Regions from separate parts of the Pseudomonas sp. AC463 genome, predicted to be linked through region 2. Evidence: riboswitches for the same ligand, from Rfam matches in the RefSeq annotation. Region 2 holds a riboswitch; the other holds the start of a gene.
The links. A riboswitch is a leader RNA that binds a small molecule or an ion and turns the genes downstream of it on or off. The one in region 2 is predicted to bind manganese.
Positions count from the first base shown of each region.

Region 1: another riboswitch for manganese. It lies ahead of mntP (manganese efflux pump MntP); the one in region 2 lies ahead of AC0IYH_RS15245 (TMEM165/GDT1 family protein).

Region 1 covers NZ_CEEDDZ010000013.1:140,050-151,921, reverse strand. The annotation lists gene AC0IYH_RS17890 (TetR/AcrR family transcriptional regulator) at 1-515, shown strand, start outside; gene AC0IYH_RS17885 (type 1 glutamine amidotransferase domain-containing protein) at 531-1,208, shown strand; gene AC0IYH_RS17880 (alkene reductase) at 1,288-2,409, shown strand; gene AC0IYH_RS17875 (NAD(P)H-quinone oxidoreductase) at 2,525-3,523, opposite strand; gene AC0IYH_RS17870 (YbfB/YjiJ family MFS transporter) at 3,520-4,746, opposite strand; gene AC0IYH_RS17865 (LysR family transcriptional regulator) at 4,859-5,734, shown strand; gene AC0IYH_RS17860 (DoxX family protein) at 5,816-6,202, shown strand; gene AC0IYH_RS17855 (alpha/beta fold hydrolase) at 6,259-7,077, opposite strand; gene AC0IYH_RS17850 (NAD(P)-dependent alcohol dehydrogenase) at 7,226-8,293, shown strand; gene mntP (manganese efflux pump MntP) at 8,370-8,933, opposite strand; yybP-ykoY riboswitch at 8,944-9,112, opposite strand; gene AC0IYH_RS17840 (hypothetical protein) at 9,152-9,451, opposite strand; gene AC0IYH_RS17835 (secretin and TonB N-terminal domain-containing protein) at 9,675-10,313, shown strand; gene AC0IYH_RS17830 (RNA polymerase sigma factor) at 10,310-10,855, shown strand; gene AC0IYH_RS17825 (FecR family protein) at 10,893-11,819, shown strand.
Region 2 covers NZ_CEEDDZ010000010.1:231,093-242,964, reverse strand. The annotation lists gene AC0IYH_RS15265 (fatty acid--CoA ligase) at 1-564, opposite strand, end outside; gene AC0IYH_RS15260 (LysE family translocator) at 807-1,439, opposite strand; gene AC0IYH_RS15255 (2-hydroxyacid dehydrogenase) at 1,525-2,490, shown strand; gene AC0IYH_RS15250 (methyltransferase) at 2,521-3,519, shown strand; yybP-ykoY riboswitch at 3,570-3,691, shown strand; gene AC0IYH_RS15245 (TMEM165/GDT1 family protein) at 3,780-4,364, shown strand; gene AC0IYH_RS15240 (M48 family metallopeptidase) at 4,451-5,269, opposite strand; gene AC0IYH_RS15235 (SOS response-associated peptidase) at 5,398-6,018, opposite strand; gene AC0IYH_RS15230 (putative signal transducing protein) at 6,056-6,316, opposite strand; gene AC0IYH_RS15225 (CPXCG motif-containing cysteine-rich protein) at 6,349-6,528, opposite strand; gene AC0IYH_RS15220 (1-acyl-sn-glycerol-3-phosphate acyltransferase) at 6,661-7,824, shown strand; gene AC0IYH_RS15215 (hypothetical protein) at 7,977-8,234, opposite strand; gene AC0IYH_RS15210 (hypothetical protein) at 8,418-8,627, shown strand; gene AC0IYH_RS15205 (YajG family lipoprotein) at 8,684-9,268, opposite strand; gene AC0IYH_RS15200 (hypothetical protein) at 9,463-9,696, shown strand; gene mqo (malate dehydrogenase (quinone)) at 10,424-11,872, shown strand, end outside.

The DNA of each region.
Region 1 (11,872 bases), on a different contig from region 2:
AAATCCTGCAGGCCGCCGATGTGCCCAAAGGTTCGTTCTATCACTACTTCACCTCCAAAGATGCGTTTGGCGTGGTGTTGCTCGACAGCTACTTCGACCACTACGTGCACGGCATGGAGCAGCTGTTCAACCAGCCTGGGCTAACCCAGTGCGCCAAGTTGATGCGCTATTGGCAATGCTGGATCGACAACCAGACCGACTGCACCGACGCGGGCAAATGCCTTGCCGTCAAACTCGGCGCGGAGGTGTCAGACCTTTCAGAGCCGATGCGCCTGGCGCTGCAGCGCGGCACTTCACGCACCATCGCCTTGCTTGCCGTGGCCATGCAGCGCGGCATCGAAGACGGCTCGTTGATGTTGCAACACCCGCCGCGAGCCCTGGCGCAGCAGCTGTACGCCCTGTGGCTGGGCGCCAGCGTCATGAGCAAGATCACCCGAACACCGGCGCCTTTTGACGAGGCGCTGGCACTGACCCGACACCTGTTGGGCAGCCCTGAACACACTGACAATCACTGATCGAGGCACTGGAACATGAAAGTATTAATGGTACTCACCTCTCACGACCAGCTTGGCGACACCGGCCGCAAGACCGGCTTCTGGCTCGAAGAATTTGCGGCTCCCTATTACGCGTTCAAGGACGCCGGCGCCGAAGTGGTGCTGGCATCCCCGGCCGGCGGCCAGCCGCCGCTGGACCCGGTCAGTGACCTGCCGGACTTCCAGACCGAGCAAACCCACCGTTTCGCCGCCGACCCGGCTGCGCAGCAGGCCCTGGCCAGCACCGTGAAGCTGGACACGCTCAACGCCGATGCCTTCGACACCGTGTTCTACCCAGGCGGCCACGGCCCGCTGTGGGACCTGGCGGAGTCGCCGACCTCCATCGCGCTGATCGAAGCCTTCGAGCGCGCCGGCAAGCCGATCGGCTTTGTGTGCCATGCGCCGGGCGCCTTGCGCCACGTTAAAGCCGTCAACGGTGACCCGTTGATTAAAGGCCGCCGCGTGACCGGGTTCTCCAACTCGGAAGAAGCCGCCGTGGAGTTGACCGATGTGGTGCCGTTCCTGATTGAAGATGAATTCATCAAGTTGGGTGGCAAGTATGAGAAGGGCGCTGATTGGCAATCCTTCGTTATTGTCGATGGCTTGTTGGTCACCGGGCAAAACCCTGGCAGCTCCAGCGATGTGGCCAAGGCCCTGCTGAAACTCACCGCTTAAGTTAATTAAACCCGTTATTGGTTGGCGACTCGCAAGAGTCGCCAGCGTTTTTGCTCGTCCTGAATTTGGAGTTTCTACTATGACTGACAGTGTATTAAGTACCTCGGTAACACTGGGTCACCACACCTTGAACAACCGTATTGTGCTGCCGCCGTTGACCCGTCAACGCAGCGCGCAACCCGGTGATATCGCCACCGACTTGATGGCCGAGTATTACCGCCAGCGCGCGAGTGCCGGTTTCATGGTCAGCGAAGGCACGCAGATCGAGCCACGCGGCCAGGGCTATGCCTGGACGCCAGGCATCTACACCCCGGCGCAGATCGATGGCTGGCGCAAAGTCACTGATGCGGTGCATGCCGACGGCGGGGTGATCTTTGCCCAGCTGTGGCACGTGGGGCGTGTGTCCCATAACGCCTTGCAGCCGGACGGCGCAGTACCGGTCGCACCCTCGGCGCTACCGGCCTTGCAGGCCAAGGCGTTTATTCAGACCGGGCCGGGCGTGGGCGAACTGATGCAGCCGCCGGTGCCGCGCGCCTTGAGCACCGCCGAGGTCAAGCAATTGGTCGGGCAGTACGCCCAGGCGGCCCGCAATGCCCTGGATGCAGGGTTTGATGGGGTGGAGATTCACTCGGCCAACGGTTACCTGGTCAACCAGTTCATCTCGGCCCATTCCAACCAGCGCGACGACGAATACGGCGGCTCACTGGACAACCGCCTGCGCTTTCTGCGCGAAATCGTCGAAGCGGTGAGTGCCGTGGTCGGCCCGGAGCGACTTGGCGTGCGCTTTTCGCCGTTGTTCACTGGCACCGACCAGGACCGCGTGTACATCGGCCTGGTGGAAGAAGACCCGCATCACACCTACATCGAGGCGATCAAAGTGTTGGAAGCGGCGGGCATCGCCTACGTCTCCATCGCCGAAGCCGATTGGGACAACGCGCCCGACCTGCCCGAAACCTTCCGCCGCGCGGTGCGTGACACGTTCAGCGGGCGCATTATCTACGCCGGTCGCTACACCGCCGAGCGTGGTGCCCGGTTGGTAGACGCCGGGTTGGCAGACTTGATCGCATTCGGGCGGCCATTCATTGCCAACCCGGACCTGCCACAGCGCATCTTCAACGGCTGGCCGTTGAACCCGCTGCGGGTAGAGGGGATGTATGGCGGAGGAGAGGCGGGCTACACCGACTATCCAGCGCACAGGTAACCCATGTGGGAGGGGGCTTGCTCCCGATGGCGGTGTATCAGTCACAGCATCATGGACTGACCCACTGCTATCGGGGTCAAGCCCCCTCCCACATTTGATTTGTGGTGCCTGCAGATTACTCCACTCGCAACACAATCTTGCCGATGTGATCCCCGCCTTCCATTCGCGCATGGGCCTGGGCCGCGTCGGTGTATTCGTACACCTTGTCGATCATCGGCAGGCAACGCCCGGCGGCCAGCACCGGCCAGATGTACTCGCGCAGTTGCTCGGCAATCGCGGCTTTTTCTTCCTGGGTACGGGCGCGCAGCAGCGAGCCGGTGATCACCGCGCGTTTGCCGAGGATGGTCAACAGGTCGACGTCATTGGCCTTGGCGCCGCCAAGGAACCCCAGCATCACCAGGTGCCCGTCCATGGCCAGGGCCTTGAGGTTGTTGTTGAGGTACGAGCCCCCCATGATGTCGAGAATCACATCCACGCCGTGGCCGTCGGTCTGCTGGGCGATGACTTCGGCGAAGTCCTGCTCGCGATAATTGATCGGCTCGGCGCCCAGCCCGGCAATGGCTGCGCATTTGTCGGCGCTGCCGGCGGTGGCGAAAGCCTGGATGCCGAACTCGCGGCACAGCATCAGCGCGGTAGTGCCGATGCCGCTGGTGCCGCCGTGGATCAGCACGCGCTGGCCGGTGTGGGCGTCACCGAGGCCGAACAGGTTGGCCCATACGGTGAAAAAGGTTTCCGGCACGGCGGCCGCCTGAATCCAGTCCATGCCTTCGGGAATCGGCAAGGCCTGGCCGGCCGGTACGCTGCAAAATTGCGCATAGCCGCCGCCATTGGTCAGCGCGCAAACCCGGTCGCCGAGTTTGAACGCCGAGACACCATCGCCCAGCGCCGCCACTTCGCCCGCCACCTCCAGGCCCGGGTAGGGGCTCATGCCGGGTTTCATCGGGTACTTGCCGGCGCGCTGCAAGGCGTCGGGGCGGTTGACCCCGGCGGCGTGCACGCGAATCAGGATCTCGCCGGGGCCCGCCACCGGCACGTCGGCGCGGCGTGGTTGCAGCACTTCGGGGCCGCCGGGGGTGGTGATTTCGATCAGGGTCATTTCTTTAGGAAGCGTCATTTGAGATTACCTGCAACGATGAGCGTATGGGTTGGGACCCTAGCGAGTGGGCGGCGGTTCAGCAAGAGCATGCCGAGTTCCAGCGCCAGTGCGACCACAATAGCGCCAGCCGCAATCATGAACAGCACAGCATGCTGGCCGCCGCTGCTGTTGAACAGGGCCGAGTAGGCAAAGCCCGACAGCGCCTGGAAGGTGGCGAAGGACACGGTGGCGCGGCTCCACGCCACTTGTTGCTGATGATGGTTGGGCAGCAATTCATGCACCCGCGCCAGGGCCAGCGGCACGATGCCCGGCGGGAACGAACCGAGGATCACCGCCAGCACGGCGAGCGCGGTAAACGAACCGGCAAACGGCAGCAAACCAACGGCCATCGCTTGCACCACCAACACCAGGCGAATGCTCCAGCGTGCGCCGAGCTTGTCGGCCAGGAAACCATAAGTCACCGGCCCCACAATCGCCCCCAGGCCATACATCACCCAGATCATCGCGCCGACATGCGCGCCGTCTCCCAGGCCACGGGCCACGTAATCCACCAGGAACACCATGGCCGGCACCAGGCCCGCCGCCATAAACGCGTACTGGGCAAACAACAGGTACACACCGGCCGGAGTCGGCGACGCGCTGCCCGCTGGCGCCGCAGCCTCATGCACGCTGCCGGTAGGCCAGGCAAACCAACTGGCGGCGGTGAGCACCACGGCCAGCAGGCCGAGGCCGAACCAGGTCTGTTGCAGGCCAAGGCTCAACAACGGCGGCACCAGGGTGCCCGAGGCGGCAATGCCCAGGCCGATGCCGAGGAAGATCGCGCCGCTGGCCAGGCCACGGCGTTCCGCCGGCACATGGGGCAGCACGGTGGCGGCCACCAGCACCATGATCGCGCCACCGGCGATGCCCGACAGCAGGCGCCAGGCGAAGAACCACACCACCGACAACGGGAAACCACAGGCAAAAAACGCCAGCGTCACCGCCACCATCATGAAGCGCAGCGCAGTCTTGTTGGAGCTGCGTTGGGCGAGGGGCCGGCCGATCAGCGCGCCGATCAGGTAACCCACCAGGTTGGCGGCGCCGAGGTACACCACGTCGCTGGCGGAAAACCACTGCGCCTGGATCAAACTCGGGATCAACGGCGTGTAGGCAAAGCGCGCCAGGCCGATGCTGACCAGGCTGGCGCAAAGGCCGGCGAAGATGGGCAGCCAGACCGCGCTGCGTGTTTGAGTGTTTTGCATGATGGCTGTCCTGGGTATTTTTCTCTGGCGCCCAGCATATCCGCGATTGTTGATGCAATAATGCAGCGATTACACGGCGCTCTGATGCATATACGCAGCATAAGGAATCAACATGAATTGGGACGATGCACGGGTGTTCCTGGCGGTGTGCCGCGAGTCCACCCTGCGCGGTGCGGCACGGGTGCTGGGGGTGGACCAGGCCACCGTTGGCCGACGCGTCAATGCGCTGGAAAAATCCCTCGGTGCGACCTTGTTTCTGCGCACCTCCGAGGGCTACGCGCTGACCGCCGTGGGCGAAGCCGCGCTGCGTTCGGTGGAGAAAATGGAACGCTCGGCCCTCGACCTGGAGCGCCAGATCCAGGGCCTGGACGAGCGCCTCACCGGCATCGTGCGCGTCAGCACCACCGACTCCCTGGCCATCGATTTCATGATCCCGGCGATTGCCCGTCTGCATGAACAGCACCCCGACGTGCGCGTGCAGCTTGATGCATCCACGCAGTTCCTCAGCCTGGCCAAGCGTGAAACCGACATCGCCGTGCGCAACACCCGGCCCGACAACCCCGACCTGATCGCCCGGCGCATCGCGCGCTGGCCAGTGGGTTTGTTTGCCTCACGGGCCTACGTCGACCGCCATGGCATCCCCGAGCCCGGCAGCCTGTTTGAAGGCCACGACCTGGTGGTCTACCAGCCTTACCTGCAAACCCAGAAGGACATGACCCTGGTGTCCGAACCCTTGGGGCGCGGGCGGATTGTAGCTGCATTGAGTTCGAGCCTGCTGGTGCGCCGCTCCATCGCTGCCGGCATCGGCATTGGCGAAATCCCCATCTACACCGGCGAACGCGACGGCCTGGTGCGCCTGTGGCCGCAGCGCACGCGGCCACTGCCCTACGACGTGTGGCTGGTGACCCACGCCGACCTGCGCCACACCGCGCGGGTGCGGGTGGTGATCGATGAAATTGTCGCCGGGTTTGCCGGCACGGGGGAGTGAGGTCAGCACACGGTTGCAAGCGTGCGTACGTCCAAGGGAACAGACTCGCGGTTGGTGATTTTCTAAGGACGCAGGCAATTTATGAACGAATCAAGAAACCAGAACCTGGGGCTGCTGTTTCTGCGGGTCAGCGGGGCGCTGTTTTTGCTATGGGTGCACGGCTTGCCCAAATTGCTCAACTACAGCGAGCAGTTGAAGCTGATCGAAGACCCGTTCCACCTCGGTGCGCATGTCACCTTGCTGCTGGCGATTTTTGCCGAGGTGTTGTGCCCGCTGCTGATCATCACCGGGGTGTTGGTGCGTCTGGCATGCCTGCCGATCCTGGCGGTGCTGTTGATCGCGATGGTGGTGGTGCACCCGGAGTGGACGTTGTTTGAAGGGCAGTTCGGCTGGTTGCTGCTGATCATCTTCACCAGCGTGTTGATTGCCGGGCCGGGGCGCTTGAGCCTTGGCCAACGTTTCTCCTGAGCAAAAAAAAGGCCGGGCAAGCCCGGCCAAACAAGGAGAGGGGTGCTTCAGCTGCTTCAGCGGCTGAGGAACGCCAGCAGGTCTTCGTTCAAGGCCTGCGCATGGGTCACGGCAAAGCCGTGGGGCGCATCCTTGTAGACCTTGAGTTCAGCGCCCTTGATCATCTCGGCCGCGACTTTACCGGTGGTTTCGAACGGTACGATCTGGTCGCCATCGCCGTGGATCACCAGGGTTGGTACGTCGATCTTGGCCATGTCCGGGCGGAAGTCGGTTTCGTCGAATGCAGTTACGCAGTCGATGGTGGATTTGAGCGAGGCTTGCAGGGCAATTTGCAGGGTCTGCGTCAGCACGCCTGCGGAAACCACCTGGCGTTTATTGATGCCGAAGAATGGCGTGTTGAAGTCGGCGATAAATTGCGCACGGTCTTTCAACAGGCCCGCCTTGATGCCTTCAAACACTTCGGCAGGCACACCCTGCGGATAATCGGGTTTCTGACCCATGACCGGCGTGACCGCGCCCAGCAACACCAGGCCGGCAACCCGCGCGCTGCCGTGGCGGGCAATGTAGCGGGCCACGTCGCCGCCACCCATGGAGAAGCCCACCAGGGTCACGTCCTTGAGGTCCAGATGCTCGATCAACTGCGCGATGTCGTCGGCGAAGGTGTTGTAGTCATTGCCGGTCCAGGGTTGGTCCGAACGGCCAAAACCACGGCGGTCGAACGCGATGGTGCGGTAGCCGCGGCTGCTCAGGTATTCCATCTGGTATTCCCACATGTCGGCATCCAGCGGCCAGCCGTGGCTGAACAGCACGGGCTTGCCGCTGCCCCAATCCTTGAAGTAGATCTGGGTACCGTCTTTTGCAACAAATGTGCTCATGGAAAACTCCTGGGTGAGGGGGCAAAAAGACTCCAGCTCACTATTGCGCCAAACCGGACGAAGGGCTTGTACGGGTGTGCTCGGTTGAACGGTTCAGCGTCTATGCTGGTCCATTGACTTCTACCGTCAGATCACACAGGTGAACGAAATGGCCAAGACTTACAGCTACGCCGCCCAGAACGCCAAGGATTCCCTCAAGCCCTATACCTTCGAGCGCCGCGCGCCAGGGGCTGACGACGTACAGATCGATATCCTCTATTGCGGCGTCTGCCACTCCGACCTGCACACCGCACGCAACGAGTGGCACAACACCCTGTACCCCTCGGTGCCCGGCCACGAAATCGTCGGCCGTGTGACGGCAGTGGGCGGCAACGTGAAGAAATTCAAGGTCGGTGACCTGGCTGGCGTGGGTTGTATGGTCGACAGCTGCCAACACTGCCCATCCTGCGCCGAGGGCGAGGAGCAATACTGCGAGAACGGCTTTACCGGTACCTACAACGGCCCGGTGTTCGGCGGTGAAAACACCTTTGGCGGCTACTCGGACAGCATCGTGGTCAAGGAAAAATTCGTGCTGCGCATCTCCCACGACGATTCCAACCTGGCCGCCGTGGCGCCGTTGCTGTGCGCGGGCATCACCACCTACTCGCCGCTGCACCACTGGAAGGTTGGCCCTGGCAAAAAGGTCGGTGTGGTCGGGCTGGGTGGCCTGGGGCATATGGCGGTGAAGATCGCCCATGCCATGGGCGCACATGTGACGCTGTTCACCACCTCACCGAACAAGCGTGAAGACGGCCTGCGCCTGGGCGCCGACCAGGTGGTGGTGTCCAAGAACGCGGATGAAATGGCCAAGGTCGCCAACAGCCTGGACTTCATCCTCAACACCGTCGCTGCGCCGCACAACCTCGACGCCTTCCTCAACCTGCTCAAGCGCGACGGCACCATGACCCTGGTCGGCGCGCCCGACAGCCCGCATCCGTCGCCGGCGGTGTTCGGCTTGATCTTCAAGCGCCGCAGCCTGGCCGGCTCGTTGATCGGCGGCATTCAGGAAACCCAGGACATGCTCGACTTCTGCGCCAAGCACGGGATTGTCTCGGATGTGGAGATGATCGATATCCAGGGCATCAATGAAGCGTATGAGCGGATGCTCAAGGGTGATGTGAAGTACCGGTTTGTGATCGATATGGACAGTCTGAAAAAGGAAAGCCACGCAGCCTGAGTCCACATTCCCCAAAACACTGAGGGACCCTGTGGGAGGGGGCTTGCCCCCTCCCACATTTGCTCTCGGTTGTTCTTTAGGCCGAGAGATGCTCATAAAGAATCGTCGCACCCACCAGCATCAACACCACACCCCCCACCATCTCGGCACGCTTGCCCACCACCGTGCCCAGCACCCGGCCGAGCATCATGCCAAGGGTCACCATGGTCATGGTCGCCAGGCCAATGGCCGCCGAGGCCACCAGGATATTCACGTCGACAAACGCCAGGCCCACGCCCACCGCCAGCGCGTCGATGCTGGTGGCAAAAGCGGTAACGGCGAGGATCATGAAGGAATGCTGGGTCGGCTTTTCGGCTTCCTCATCGTCAGCCTTGAGCCCGTTCCAGATCATGTGCATACCCAGGGCGACCAGTAGGGTAAAGGCGATCCAGTGGTCCCAGTTTTCCACCCAGCGGGTGGCGGCATGGCCGATGGCCCAGCCGATCATCGGCGTGATGGCTTCGATCACGCCAAAAATCAGGCCCGCGCGCAGGGCTTGGGTCAGGCGTGGTTTATGCAGGCTGGAGCCTTTGCCGATGGCCGCCGCAAAGGCGTCGGTAGACATGGCCAAGGCCAGGAGAATCAGGGAAATAGGGTTCACGGTCAGGCTTCCAGTCGGGCTATGGGACACAACGACACCACCACACGCCCGACTTCAGGCATGGAGGTGTCGCTGGTCTCACCAACCAAACGGTGTTCGTACCACGGCAGGTTGCCGAATATGTTGATACGAACGCTTCTGCACGGGTCAGAAGCCGGTTACTCCCCAACGAGGAGGGCGATCATAGGTGGGCGCAGATGAAAATTTTGTCAAACCGCTCATGGCCGCTGCGGCTTCACCGACGTGCCGAAGGTATTGCCCATGCGCACGCTGGTGGCCGCCGGCGTGGCCAGGCCCACTTTGTTCGGCTGGCGTTTTTCCACGCCGAGGTTCTGCGCCTCGCGGTTTTTTTGCGCGGCCTTGGTTGCATTCGAGTCATTGCCCATCTGCTGGCTCAGGCAACCATAGTCGGGCGCCTTGTAGCCATCCACCGAGACTTCCGTGCAGTTGTCGGCATGGGCGGCGAAGGGCAGGGCGGCGCACAGCAACAGGCTGGCGAGGGTCGGTAGCAGCTTCATCGGAGCCTCCTGGCTGGCCCGGGGGAGAGGGGCCGTTAGGCTTTGAAGTCTAGTGCAGCGGGCCTCCCGTCACCGTGATGTTTTTTTTGCTATCACCGTAACATCAGGTTCATAAACTGGCCTCAGGATGACGGTTTTCTAGGGCGCGTCGGCCGTGCAGCGATGCAGAGCAGGGGGTGAACAGGGGGCCTGGCGGCGCGCCGTATGCGCCCTGGTCTTGCTGTTGCTGCTCAGCGCTGCCGGGGCGGTACGGGCGGAGTCAGCGCCGCTGGTGTTGAACCTGCCGGCGCAGGACCTGGAACACGCCCTGCAAGCCTATAGCCGCGCCACCGGCATGGCGGTGCTGGTCGACCGCGAGTTGACCCGAGGCCGGCGCTCCATCGGTGTGCGCGGGCGCTTTACGGCGCAAGAGGCACTGGCGATGTTGCTGACCGGGAGTGGCCTGATGGCGCGTTATGCACGCAGCGATGCGTTTACCTTGCAGACCCCCGAGGTCAGCCCGCCACCCGCTACTCGGGGCGCGGCGGCACGGCACGCGGCGCGCATCAACAACAGCTACGCCACGGCCTTGCAGCAGGCAATCGAAGCCAGCCTGTGCCGCTCGCCCCTGACCCGCCCCGGCAGTTTTCGCGCGCTGGTGCAGGTCTGGGTCAACCCATTGGGTGTGATCGAACACAGCCGGCTGGTCAGCTCCACCGGCGATGAACAACGCGATGAAGCACTGGTACGCAGCCTGGGCACGGCGCGGGTGGATCGCCCGGCGCCAAGCTCACTGCGCCAGCCGGTGACTTTACTTCTGATGCCCGACACCACAGGAATACGCATGGAATGCACAGCAGCAAAAGGAGCCTGGGGCGGATGAAAAATACCGGGCACAGTACGATGGTCAGCCTGTTCCTGGCCTCCTACGACGACTTCAAGGTGCGTTTGCGCAAGCGCCTGGGTTCGGAGGACCTGGCCAACGACGTCCTGCACGAAACCTACCTGCGGGTCGATCGCATGGACGTGCCGCCAAACCTGGCGCAACCCAACGCCTACCTCTACCGCATGGCCCTGAACATCGCCGCCGACCGTCGCCAGGCCGATGCGCGTTTGCTCACCGGCAGCGAAGTGGAAGAGTTGCTGCAAAGCGCCGACGAAGCCCAGGACCCCTCGCGGGTGGTGGGCGGCCAGAAAGAAATCCAGTCCCTGGTCAAGGCCCTCTACGAGCTGCCGGCACGCCGCCGAAAAATCCTGATTGCCGCGCGCCTGGAAGAGGCGCCGCACCTGGAAATCTCCCAGCGTTTCGGGATTTCCACGCGCATGGTCGAGAAGGAAATCAAGGCCGCCCTGGGCCACTGCGCCAAGCGCCTGGAAAGAAAAGTGATCCAGCGGTTCGGTCCCGGGGCCGGAAAACCGTCTTAATGTCGAGTCCCTGATAAATCCGTGAGTATGTGCGCGCTTGAACATTTTTAACCTCTCCACCGCCCGGCAAACCGCCGCCAGCCCCGTGCACGATGAGGCCCGCGACTGGCTGCTCCTGCTGACCTCGGGCCGTGCCACCGTTGCCGACGCCAAGGCCTTGCAGGCCTGGCGCGCGCAAAGTGCCGAACACGCCCAGGCGTTCGAGCAGGCCAAGGCGTTATGGCAGCAATTGGCGCCGGCTGCCGAGCAGGTGGCGCAGCCCCGTGCGTTTGGCCGGCGGGCTTTCCTCGGCGGCGCGATTGCAGCGTCGGCGGCCGTGGTGATGGTACGCGTGGGTGCCCCTGGCGGCTTTGCCGGCCTTACGGCGGACTATCGCACCGAAGTCGGCGAGCAGCGGCAAGTGCTGCTGAGCGAAGGGGTCAGCCTGGAACTCAATACTCAAACGCGCGTCAGCCGCGTGGGGCAGGGGATCGAACTGCTTGAAGGCGAAGTTGAAGTGCTTGCCCATGTTGTGCAACCGCTCAAGGTGTTGGCCGGCGCCGGCTGGGTGAGCGCTGGGGAGGCGCGGTTCAATCTGCGTAATACCGATAACAAGGTGTGCGTGACCTGCATCGAGGGCACGCTGTCGGTGGATGTCGCCGGGCGCAGTGTGCGGCTCGAGGGCGGGCGCCAGTTGACCTACAGCGCCGCTGGGGTGGGTGAACCGGTGGTGGTGGACACCCAGGCGGTGGTGGCCTGGCGTGAGCAGATCCTGGTCTTCAATAACGCCACGCTGGCAACCGTGGTGGATGAGATCAATCGCTATCGGCCGGGGATGCTGGTGTTGCTTAACAAGCAACTGGGGCAGCGGCGGGTGCAGGCGCGGTTCAGCTTGCAGCAGCTGGCGGGCGTGGCGTTGTTGATTCGGGATGCCTATGGGGCCAAGTGCACGGAGCTGCCGGGCGGGGTGGTTTTGTTGAGTTAGGCTTCGGTTTACGGTTACCCAGCGCTGCATGGATCGTCCCCGCTATTACCCCT
Region 2 (11,872 bases):
GTAGAAGGTAGTGGCGACGGAGTTTTCGTCAAAATCCTGGAAATCGTATTTCGGGCTGGCAGCCGCCAGCAAGGTTTCGTACTCGCCGACTAGGTTGGGCAGCTCGGCGGTCTTGGACTCGCCATCGGTGAGCAGCAGGGTCTTGTCGACGGTGGTGAGTTGCCCGGCAATCGCCTGATAGAGCCCCACGAACTCACTGTTGACCAGCACAAAGCGGTCCTCGGCGTGGTTCATGGTGTACAGGATCTGTTCCGGCGACAGGCGCACGTTGATGGTGTGGATCACCGCGCCGATCATCGGGATGGCGAACATGCACTCCAGGTAACGGTGGCTGTCCCAGTCCATCACGGCAACCGTGTCACCGGCCTTGACCCCGGCCTCGGTGAGCACATTGGCCAGGCGCGCGACGCGTTCGATCAGCGTCGGGTAGGTGTAGCGCAGTTTGTCGCGGTAGATGATTTCCCGGGTTTTCTCGTAACGCGCCCCGGACATCAACAGGCGTTTGATCAACAGCGGGTATTGGTAAGCGCCTTCGGCGGGTGGGATAACACGGGTCTGCAACATACGAATCCCTTTTATGACTGCACGGTCTTGGCTCAACGTTCTGCACTGTAGAGCGCAAATGTTTCAGCCAAATCAGCCAAAGGAATGATTTGTGGAGGTCAGTGATTGCTGGCTCTGCGCCAGTATTCGGAAACAATGGAAGCCAAATGTGGGAGGGGGCTTGCCCCCGATAGCGGTGTATCAGTCAATACATGCATCAACTGAAACACCGCTATCGGGAGCAAGCCCCTCCCACATTGCGCTTATTTCATACTGGTAAACGCCAACTTAACCCCAATCGCAATCAACACCGCGCCCATCGTCCGATCAAACCAATGCCCCATCCGCGCAAAACCCGCGCGCACGCGCTGCTGGCTGAACAGCATCGCCACCAGGCAGAACCACAACGCGGTCGCCACGGCCAGGTACACCCCGTAACCGGCCTGGATCGCCAACGGCGTATGCGGGTTGATCACCACGGTGAACAACGAGAGGAAAAACAGCGTGGCCTTGGGGTTCAAGCCATTGGTCACGAACCCTGCGGTAAACGCGCCGCGCGGGGTGCGCTCGCCGGCTTCGCGGTGCAACTCGCCTTCGGCGGCAGGCTTGGCCGGCTGCGCGCGCAGGGCCTTGAAGCCGATGTAAAGCAGGTACGCGGCGGCCGCCCATTTGAGCGCGTTGAACAGCACGATGGACTGCGACACGATCAGGCCGATGCCGAGCAGCGAGTAACCCACGTGCAGGAAAATCGCCGAGCCCACCCCCAGTGCAGTCCAGGTGCCGGCGCGGCGGCCGTGGGTGACACTTTCGCGTACCACCACGGCGAAATCCGGGCCGGGGCTGGCCACCGCCAACAGGTGAATCAGGGCTACGGTCAAAAACTCGGCGGCGTACATGCTCACTCCAATTACGTAACGGATTATTTCATCTGATAGGCTCGGCAGATTACGCCTTCGAACCCTTGCACAAAAGGTACAGTTGATGACGAACAATCGCCGCGCGGTCTTCCTTGATCATCCTTCCCTAGACCTGGGGGATCTGGACCTCAGCGAATTGCGCAACAGTTTCAGCGACCTGCAGTTGTTCAGCGACACCACGCCGCAGAACGTGGTTGAGCGCCTGCAAGGCGTCCACGTCGTGATCAGCAACAAAATCGCGCTCAACACCGAAACCCTGGCCGCCTGCCCGGACCTCAAGCTGATCCTGGTGTCGGCCACCGGCACCAACAACGTCGACCTCGAAGCGGCCCGCGCCCATGGCATCACCGTGAGCAACTGCCAGGGCTACGGCACGCCGTCAGTGGCGCAGCACACGATCATGCTGCTGCTCAACCTGGCCACGCGCCTCAAGGATTATCAACACGATGTCAGCGCCGGCAAGTGGCAGCAAGCCAAGCAGTTCTGCCTGCTGGACCACCCCATCGTCGAGCTGGAAGGCAAGACCCTCGGCCTGCTCGGCCATGGCGAACTGGGCGGCGCCGTGGCGCGCCTGGCCGAAGCCTTCGGCATGCGCGTGCTGCTCGGCGCGATTCCAGGGCGCCCTGCCCGTGCCGACCGCGTGCCGCTGGATGAGCTGCTCAGCCAGGTCGACGCGCTCACCCTGCACTGCCCGCTCAACGAACACACTCGCGACTTTATCGGCGCCCGCGAACTGGCGCTGCTCAAGCCGGGCGCGTTTGTGGTCAACACCGCACGTGGTGGCTTGATCAACGAACAGGCCTTGGCCGATGCCCTGCGCAGTGGCCATCTGGGAGGCGCGGCCACCGATGTGCTCAGCGTGGAACCGCCAATCAACGGCAACCCGTTGCTGGCTGGCGATATCCCTCGGCTGATCGTCACGCCGCACAACGCCTGGGGCAGTCGCGAAGCGCGGCAGCGCATCGTCGGGCAACTGACCGAAAACGCTCGAGGCTTTTTCGACGGTGCCCCGCTGCGGGTTGTGAGTTGATAAACTGCGCCCCTTTTCAAGGAGCAGACCATGGATCCGCGCAGTGAAGTACTGCTTCGTCAGGCCGAACTTTTTCAAGGCAACCTGCTGCTGGTGGGGTTGCCTGCCGACGACTTGCTCGGCCGCCTGCCCAACGCCCACGGCTGGTGCTGGCATGCCGGCGACCAGGCGGCGCTCGACGCGCGCTTCGCCGAGCGCAGCCTGTTCGGCGTAAATGTGCCCGAGCGTGGGTTTGATGCGGCGGTGATCTTCCTGCCCAAGTCCAAGGACCTCACCGATTACCTGCTCAACGCCGTGGCCGCACGGCTGCCCGGCGCCGAGCTGTTTCTGGTCGGGGAGAAAAAAGGCGGCATCGAAAGCGCGGCCAAACAGATGATCCCACTGGGCAAACCGCGCAAGCTCGACAGCGCGCGGCATTGCCAGTTGTGGCAAATCACCGTGGCCAACGCCCCGCAAGCGGTAGAGCTGGAAAGCCTGGCGCAGGTCTTCGAGGTACCGCTGGCCGAAGGGCCGCTCAAGGTGGTGAGCCTGCCCGGTGTGTTCAGCCACGGTCGCCTGGATCGCGGCACCGAGTTGCTGTTGGAGCATCTGGATAAGTTGCCCAGCGGCCACTTGCTCGACTTCGGCTGCGGCGCTGGCGTACTGGGCGCTGCGGTAAAACGTCGTTACCCGCACAACACGGTGACGATGCTGGATGTGGACGCCTTTGCCGCCGCCAGCAGCCGCTTGACCCTGGCCGCCAACGGCCTGGAAGCGGAGGTGCTGACCGGTGATGGCATCGATGCCGCACCGATGGGTTTGAACGCGATTTTGAGCAACCCGCCGTTCCATGTCGGGGTGCACACCGATTATTTCGCCACCGAGAACCTGCTGCGAAAAGCGGCGAAACACCTGGCAAAAGGCGGCGAACTGCGTCTGGTCGCCAACAGTTTCCTCAAGTACCAGCCGCTGATCGAAGAGCACTTGGGCGTGTGCGCGATCAAGGCCGAGGGCAATGGTTTTCGCATCTACCGTGCCAAGCGCGGCTGACGGGCGTTTGAAAAAGAAGGCTTGCCGAATGGATTTTGCCTAGGCAGAATCCGCTCCGTCCTAGGGGAGTAGTCTCCCACGAGCGCCACGCTCGTCCGGCATACGTCAACATACTTGGTCAACAGACCATGGCGTATGCGACCCAGGAGTCCGCACAGACGGACCGGGGTTTGACAAGACCTATGACACGAACACCTTACCCGGGGCGGGAAGGCTGTACGTGTCATAGCCGTGTCGACCCGCCCCTGGAAACTTACCTGATGCTGGATTCACTACTCGTTCCTACCGCAATCGTTGCCTTGGCCGAAATCGGCGACAAGACGCAACTGCTCGCGCTCATTCTTGCTGCACGCTTTCGCAAGCCCTGGCCAATTATCGCCGGCATCGTCGCCGCGACCCTGGCCAACCATGCGGCTGCCGGTGCCGTGGGCGCCTGGTTCGGCAGTTTCTTTTCGGATGCAGTGTTGCACTGGATACTCGCGGCGAGCTTCTGCGCCACGGCGTTGTGGACCCTGGTGCCGGATAAACTCGACGATGACGAAGCCAGCACCACGCGCAAATTCGGGCCGTTCCTGACCACGCTGATTGCGTTCTTCCTCGCCGAAATCGGTGACAAGACGCAGATCGCCACGGTGATGCTGGCGGCGCAGTATCCGGAGCTGTGGCTGGTGATTATCGGCACCACGCTGGGCATGTTGATTGCCAACGTGCCGGTGGTATTGGCGGGGAATTTTGCGGCGGAGAAGCTGCCGTTGACGATGATTCGCAGGCTAGCGGCTACGGCCTTCTTCATCTTGGCCGTAGTCGCGGTGTACAAGGCGATGCAGAGCAGCGGCTGGATCTAAGCTTGTAAACCCAATCAAATGTGGGAGGGGGAAAGTCGAATCGTCGCACCGCCCCTCCCACACTTGGAGCTTCACTCAACCTGGAATCAGGACTTCTTGGCCTGTTGGTAAAGCGGCATCACCTTCGGAATCGCCGCCTGCAAGGAGGCGATACGGCTGTCGGACGCCGGGTGTGTACTCATGAACTCCGGCGGCGAACCTTCCGAGGCCTTGGCCATCTTGTTCCACAGCGTGATCGCCGCGTTCGGGTTGTAACCGGCGCGGGCCGAGAGTTCCAGGCCGATCAAGTCGGCTTCGTTTTCATTGCTGCGGCTGTTGGGCAAGGTCATGCCGTAGTTGGCCACGGTGTCGGCCAGCGCCAGGCTGTCCTGGCCGAGGCCGAACAGCGCACCGGCGCCCTGCTTCGCCATCTCGATGCCGTAGGCCTTGGACATGGCTTCACGGCCATGCTCGCGCAAGGCGTGCGCAATTTCATGGCCCATCACGGCGGCCAGTTCGTCATCGGTGAGCTTGAGGTTGTCGATCAAGGCGCTGTACACGAAGATCTTGCCGCCAGGCCCGCAGTTGGCGTTCATCTCGTCGCTCTTGATCAGGTTCACTTCCCACTTCCACTGCGCCGCATCCGGGCGGAAGGTGGGCGCCTGGGCGATCAGGCGCTTGGCAATCGCCTGCACGCGCTTGGCGTTGGCGCTGGTCTTGTCCACCAGGCCTTTGCCACTGGCTTCGCCGAGGGTCTGCTGGTAGGACTGGGCGTACATCTGGTCGACTTCCTGGCTCGACAGCATGCTGAACATGTACTGCTTGCGCTCTACCCCAACCGCGCCGCCGCTGGTGGTATTGACCGACTGACACCCAGCCAGCAGCACTGCCGCCGCCAATACACTTATGGCCAATGACTTCTTCATCAATTCTCTCTCCCTGTAGGACGCCCTGAAAACATGGCGCGTATCGTAGGCGGTCATTTGTATCGACGCCAGATACAACAGACGTGTAACCGCAGTTTTTCAGATACATCCTACAGTGCGCCCACGGCTCAGCCTGGAGTCAGACACTCCGGCCCGTTGAGCTTGGGGTCATTGATCATATTGGCCAGCACCCGCTCACGCAGCGGCGCAGGCTCACTGGCCAACAAGCCTTGCAGCACATGCAATGGGGTCTCGGGGTCAAGCCAGGCTTCTTGCCCGGCCGCATCCAGAATCAATGGTCGGCGCTGGCTCTGCGCGGCCTGGGTCACCACTGCCGTACTCAGCCACACTTGCTCCTGCACCGGATAGGCTTCCCAGATCGCGGCAAAAAACAAGCTGGCGCCCTCTCCCGGCGTGAGCCAGTAGGGGCGCTTGCGCTGGGTGCCGCGCCATTCGTAGAAGCCGTTGGCGGGCAGCAGGCAGCGACGCTGGCGAAACGCTTCGCGAAACATCGGTTGCTCGGCCAGGGTTTCGGCGCGGGCGTGGGCAGGGGTGCGAGACAAGTCGGTCAGCCAGGGCGGCGTCAGGCCCCAGCGCGCACGGGCCAGGCTGCGCTGGCCGTCACTCAGGCGCTGGATCAGCACCGAATCATTCGGAGAGATGTTCCACTGGGGCTGCTGGTCAGCCGGGAAGCCCGGCAAGGCAGCAAAGGCGGGATTCCAGCGAAACAGGGCATAACGTCCACACATGGGGCAACACGACTCTTGGGGTAAACCGACCGACAGCCTAACAGACCAGCACGTCGGGAAAGCTGTCGGGTTCGTCGCCGGGCAAAGGCTGCGCGCCGATGTAGGCGGTAATCAGCTCGCGGGCGTCGATGGCCCGGTCGTTGTCCACCTCCAGGCCCAACAGGCCGAATATCGGCAATTCACCGGTACCACCGAGCAGATGGCGCCCCACCAGGTGCGCCTCTATGCCCTCGCTGGCGAGCATCTGTTGCAGCAGCTCGCCTTCCATCAGGTTTTCGGGTTCGTAGATTCGCTGCATGGGCGCACCTGTTCAATCACTTGCGCTGGGCGTCATTCGTTTTCGCTGCGCACGTTCAGCATCCATTCGCCATCGTGCACTTGCAGCTCGAACGTGATCGGGCGGCAACACACGGGGCAGTCCTCTATATATTCCTGATCGCCCGCGGACAGGTCCAGCAACGCCGTGACCATCTCCCCACAATAAGGACATTCGTACGATTCCTCTTCCATCGCGGTCTCCCAGGTGACTTGTGCGTATAATCGCCGGTCTATTTACAGGGCTATTTCCGGTCGGGCCCATTACCCGCACCGCACCCTTATATTTCTTCTACTTACCCTAGCCGTTTCTAACAAGAGAGCATGATGGGCGAATTCGATACCATCCGACCTTACAACGACAGCGAAGTCCCGGCAGTGCTGGACCGACTGTTCAGTGACAAGGCCTTTCTGGACATCCTGACCCACTTCCGCTTCCCGCGCTTTGCCGGCGCCCTGGGCTGGCTGCTCAAGCCGATGATCGCCCGCAAATTGCGCCGTGAGTTCGCCGGCGTCACCACCGTGGCCACCCTGCAGGACAAAGTCGAATACTACGTCGACCACACCATCGACCGCGCGACCGACGGCGTCACCTACACCGGCGTCGAGCAGCTCAAATCCGGCGTTGCCTACCTGTTCCTGGCCAACCACCGCGACATCGTGATGGACCCGGCCTTCGTCAACTACGCCGTGTACCACGCCGGCCTGCCGACGCCACGCATCGCCATCGGTGACAACCTGCTGCAAAAGCCGTTTGTCAGCGACCTGATGCGCCTGAACAAGAGCTTCATCGTGCACCGCTCGATCACCGGGCGAAAGGAGAAGATGGCGGCGTTCAACCTGCTGTCGGCCTACATCAACCATTCGATCCGCAACGATTGCCAGTCGATCTGGATCGCCCAGGCCGAAGGCCGCGCCAAGGACGGGGACGACCGCACCGAGTCGGCGATCCTCAAGATGTTCCACGTCAGCCGCAAGGACGAGCCGTTTGCCGAGGTGATCCAGTCGCTGAACCTGACGCCCGTGTCCATCAGCTACGAGTACGACCCGTGCGACTCGGCCAAGGCGCGCGAGCTGTATATCCGCGCCACCACCGGCACCTACACCAAGGCGCCGGGTGAGGATGACGTGAGCATCGCTCTGGGCATCACCGGTTACAAAGGCCGTGTGCACATCAACTTCGCGCCGCCGATTACCGAGCGTTTCGAAGACACCAAAGTGCTGGCCGTGGAAATGGATCGACAGATTCTCGGCGGCTACCGCCTGTTCCCGGTGCATTACCTGGCTTACGCCCAGTGGAGCGACGCCGATCCGCAATTGCAGGTGCCCAAGGCCGCAGACGTATTCCCGGCGGATGAACTGGCCAAGGCGAAGGCGGAGTGGGAGCGGCGCTTGAACGAGTGCCCGGCGGAGCACCGACCGTTTCTGGTGGTGCAATATGCGACGCCGGTGCGTAATCAGTACCGCGTAAAAGCCGGAATCCCTCTGTAAAACACTGAACTAAAAATGTGGGAGGGGCGGTGCGACGATTCGACTTGCCCCCGATAGCGGTGGGTCAGCTAATGAATAATTGGCTAACACACTGCAGTCGGGGGCAAGTCGAATCGTCGCACCGCCCCTCCCACATTTGTTTTGCTGTGTGTTTAGAGGTGGGTGCTGAGCCAGGAAATGGCCAGCGCCAGCCCCAGGCAGGCGAACCCGATGCGGTACGCCATGCGGTGCGCCCGTTCGGTGCGCACATCCAGAAACAACATTGGCTGGTCGATCGCGCGATCTTCGCTTTGGGCGCTCAGCTCGGCCATCGCGCGCTGTTCGCGCAGGCGGGTAACAAACAGCAGCGCCGCGCCCGGGCAGGCCACCGCTAAAGCTGCAACATTGATCAATAGTGCGGGCAACGCCATCACAAACCTCAGTAAAACAGTGCCTTGGTATCCGTTCGGATACAAACCTGAACGATAGTGGCCTCCAGCGCCGGAAACGTTCCCTTCTCCATTGACGGCTAATGTATCCAGTAATTTACAGCGTCACCTGAACGTCACCTTAACAGGCCACTCTGTTGCCCTTCGAACGTTCGGGAGCTTGTCATGCTGCACGCGCACAACCAGGATCGGCTGTATCTGATTGCCCCAAGCGATGAGCAAGAGGCGCTGGTCGGCTGCCTGGCGTTCAACGTCCAGGACCGTCACTGGCTGGTGTACTGCGCCCTTGGCGGGCACCAGCATGCGGACTTGCCGGAGGCCGATCTGTTGACGGGGGTAAGCATGCTGGACTTCTGTATCGACACTGCCGCGTAAAACTCAAGGCGAAAAAAAACCGGGCTCATCACCGAGCCCGGTTTTTTTGACAGCGGTTATTGCGAGCTGAGCAACGAACCGATGCTTGGGTCTTTGAACAGGCGGGTCAAGGCGTCACTCAACACGTCGCTGACCAGCTTGGTGTTGGTCTCCTGGTTCGGCGACATGCCGAAGCGCTGGTTGAGCGATGCACCGTAGCGACCACTGTAGCGACGGGTACCGGCGGTGACGTCGGACTTGAACGTCGCACCGATGGACGCTTCAGTGACGTACAGGCCGTCTTTAGGCGACTGATACTTCAGCTCTGCCAAGGTGATGGTCAACTGTGGCGCGCCCGGCGAGTTGGCCGGGGTGAAACCCAGCAGGCGTACGGCCGCTTCGGCCTGGGCCTGCAGCTTGGGCAGCACGTCTTGAGCATTCACCGACACCAGGGCAGTTTCCGGGTACAGGCCGCCACGCGAACCCAGGGTTGGCGACGGGCGACCGTCCACAACACGTACCGACACCGGCTGACCATGGCCCACCGGGGCCAACTGCGTGGTGATCTTCGGTTCAGGGGTGAGTTGTTGCGGGCTGTTGGCGCAGCCAACCAGGGTCAAACTGGTCACAGTGATCAAACCGAACAACAGGCGTTGCAACATGCTCTTCTCTCCAGAAATCAGGTACCGACAGGCCGGCAGTATAGCGGGGCGCCACGGCGGGGAACTAGCGGCAGTTACAACCTGTGACCTATCGACGGCGTCACGGTTCGATGTCACCGAGATGTCACGGTTGTAACACGGGCTCGTCATCCCGAGACGGCATGCTTGGCCTCAATCTCAGGAGGTTGATCGCCATGCATTTTCTCTGGTCGCTGTTTACCCGCAAGCCCGCCCTTCGCCAGTTTGCCCTGCTCGATGCACAAGGCCGCTGCCAGGCCTTCAAGGAATGCGGCCAGCCTCCCGTCGGTGAAGGCTGGGTGGAAATCGAGGAAATCCGCTTGAGCTGGATGCACCGCCCGTTGCCGGCCCACGCACGGGTAAGCCCACGCCCAGCGCAGTCGCTGCGAAACCAGCCGTTGGCCGCCTGACCGAACACCTAATAAAAGTCATAAAACACGCCCATTTCCTTGGCGTTCTTCGCTACAATCTCCCCCCGATTATAAGGACGTCTCCTGATCGGGCCTCGCAACACCGTTAATGCCTCGGCGTTAACCACCCAAATCGCCCACAGAGAGCCGCCCACACAGATCGAGTGAAGCTGGCGCGCTTGCTGTTTTCTCTGCAAACCACCCGCCTTTACCCGAATCTGCCAGAGCTGCCATTGCGCTCGGCCACTTGAGTTGTTTGCCCGTTTTGCCGCGTGTCGGCAGAGGTTTGCGGGCCAGGTGCCAGGCTGGGGCAGCCCTTTTTTGAGGTTCACGTCTTCAAAAGAGCGTGAAAAAACGGGTTTTCACAACTTCACAAGAGTGTGGCGAGCAAATGAATAGTTTGGCGTTTGTACAAGCACCATCAGCGTCTGGAACAGCCCAACCACACAGGACCGAGCACGCCTCAAAAACCGGAGCTTGAGCCTGTCCGTTACGGATTGGTTGCACGAATCGCACGCTTTGACCATAAGTCGAATTGCCACAGGCGCCCATGAATGCGTTCATAGGCAGACAGGCCCGGCAGGAAGCGTGCGCTGAAGTTGCAAAGAATTGCGAATCGGACATGGCGATCCTGGCCATGGGTAACCTGGGGCAACACGTGAAACGCCCCGTCACTCCTGGCAGCCATGCCGTCAATTTGGTGCTGCAGATTTTGGAGACGCGTTAAATGGCGCATAACGAAGCAGTCGACGTAGTACTGGTAGGGGCCGGCATCATGAGTGCCACCCTGGCCGTGCTGCTCAAAGAGCTCGACCCCGGCCTCACGCTGGAAGTCGTTGAGCTGATGGACTCGGGTGCCGCGGAAAGTTCCAACCCGTGGAACAATGCCGGTACCGGCCACGCCGGTCTGTGTGAGCTGAACTACACGCCACAGGCCGCCGATGGCTCCATCGACATCAAGAAAGCCGTGCACATCAACACCCAGTTCGAGGTGTCGAAGCAGTTCTGGGCGTACCTGACCAAAAAGGGCACCTTTGGCTCGTCCAAGTCCTTTATCAGCCCGGTGCCGCACCTGAGCTTCGTGCAGGGCGACAAAGGCGTGTCCTTCCTCAAGAAGCGCTTTGAATCCCTCAGCCGGCACCACGCGTTTTCGGACATGCACTACACCGAAGACCGCAGCGAAATGGCCGAGTGGATGCCGCTGATGATGCCGGGCCGCCCGCTCGACGAAAAAATCGCCGCCACCCGTGTCATGAACGGTACCGACGTCAACTTCGGCGCGCTGACCAACCAACTGCTCGGCCACCTGACCAGCGCCCCGGATGCCCAGGTCAAGTACTGCAAGCGCGTCACCGGCCTCAAGCGCAACGGCGCCGGCTGGACCGTGAGCATCAAGGACGTCAACAGCGGCAACAGCCGCGAAGTCGACGCCAAGTTCGTGTTCCTCGGCGCCGGTGGCGCGGCCCTGCCGCTGCTGCAAGCCTCGGGCATCGAAGAAAGCAAAGGCTTTGGCGGCTTCCCGGTCAGTGGCCAATGGCTGCGTTGCGACAACCCGGAAGTGGTCAAGCACCACCAGGCCAAGGTCTACAGCCAGGCCGCCGTGGGTTCGCCGCCGATGTCGGTACCGCACCTGGATACCCGCGTAGTGGATGGCAAGAAATCCCTGCTGTTCGGGCCATACGCCGGCTTCACCACCAAGTTCCTCAAGCACGGTTCGTTCCTGGACCTGCCGATGTCGATCCGCGCCGGCAACATCGGCCCGATGCTGGCCGTGGCCCGCGACAACATGGACCTGACCAAGTACCTGGTCAGCGAAGTGCGCCAGTCCATGGAACAGCGCCTGGAATCCCTGCGTCGCTTCTACCCTGAAGCAAAAGCCGAAGACTGGCGCCTGGAAGTGGCCGGCCAACGTGTGCAGATCATCAAGAAAGACCCGAAAAAAGGCGGCGTGCTGCAATTCGGCACCGAGCTGGTCGCGGCCAAAGACGGCTCGCTGGCGGCGCTGCTGGGGGCTTCCCCGGGTGCTTCGGTGACGGTGTCGATCATGCTGGAACTGATCGAGCGTTGCTTCCCCGAGAAGGCTGCGGGCGAGTGGGCGACCAAGCTGCACGAGATCTTCCCGGCGCGGGAAAAGGTCCTTGAGACCGATGCCGAGCTGTACCGCAAGATCAACGCG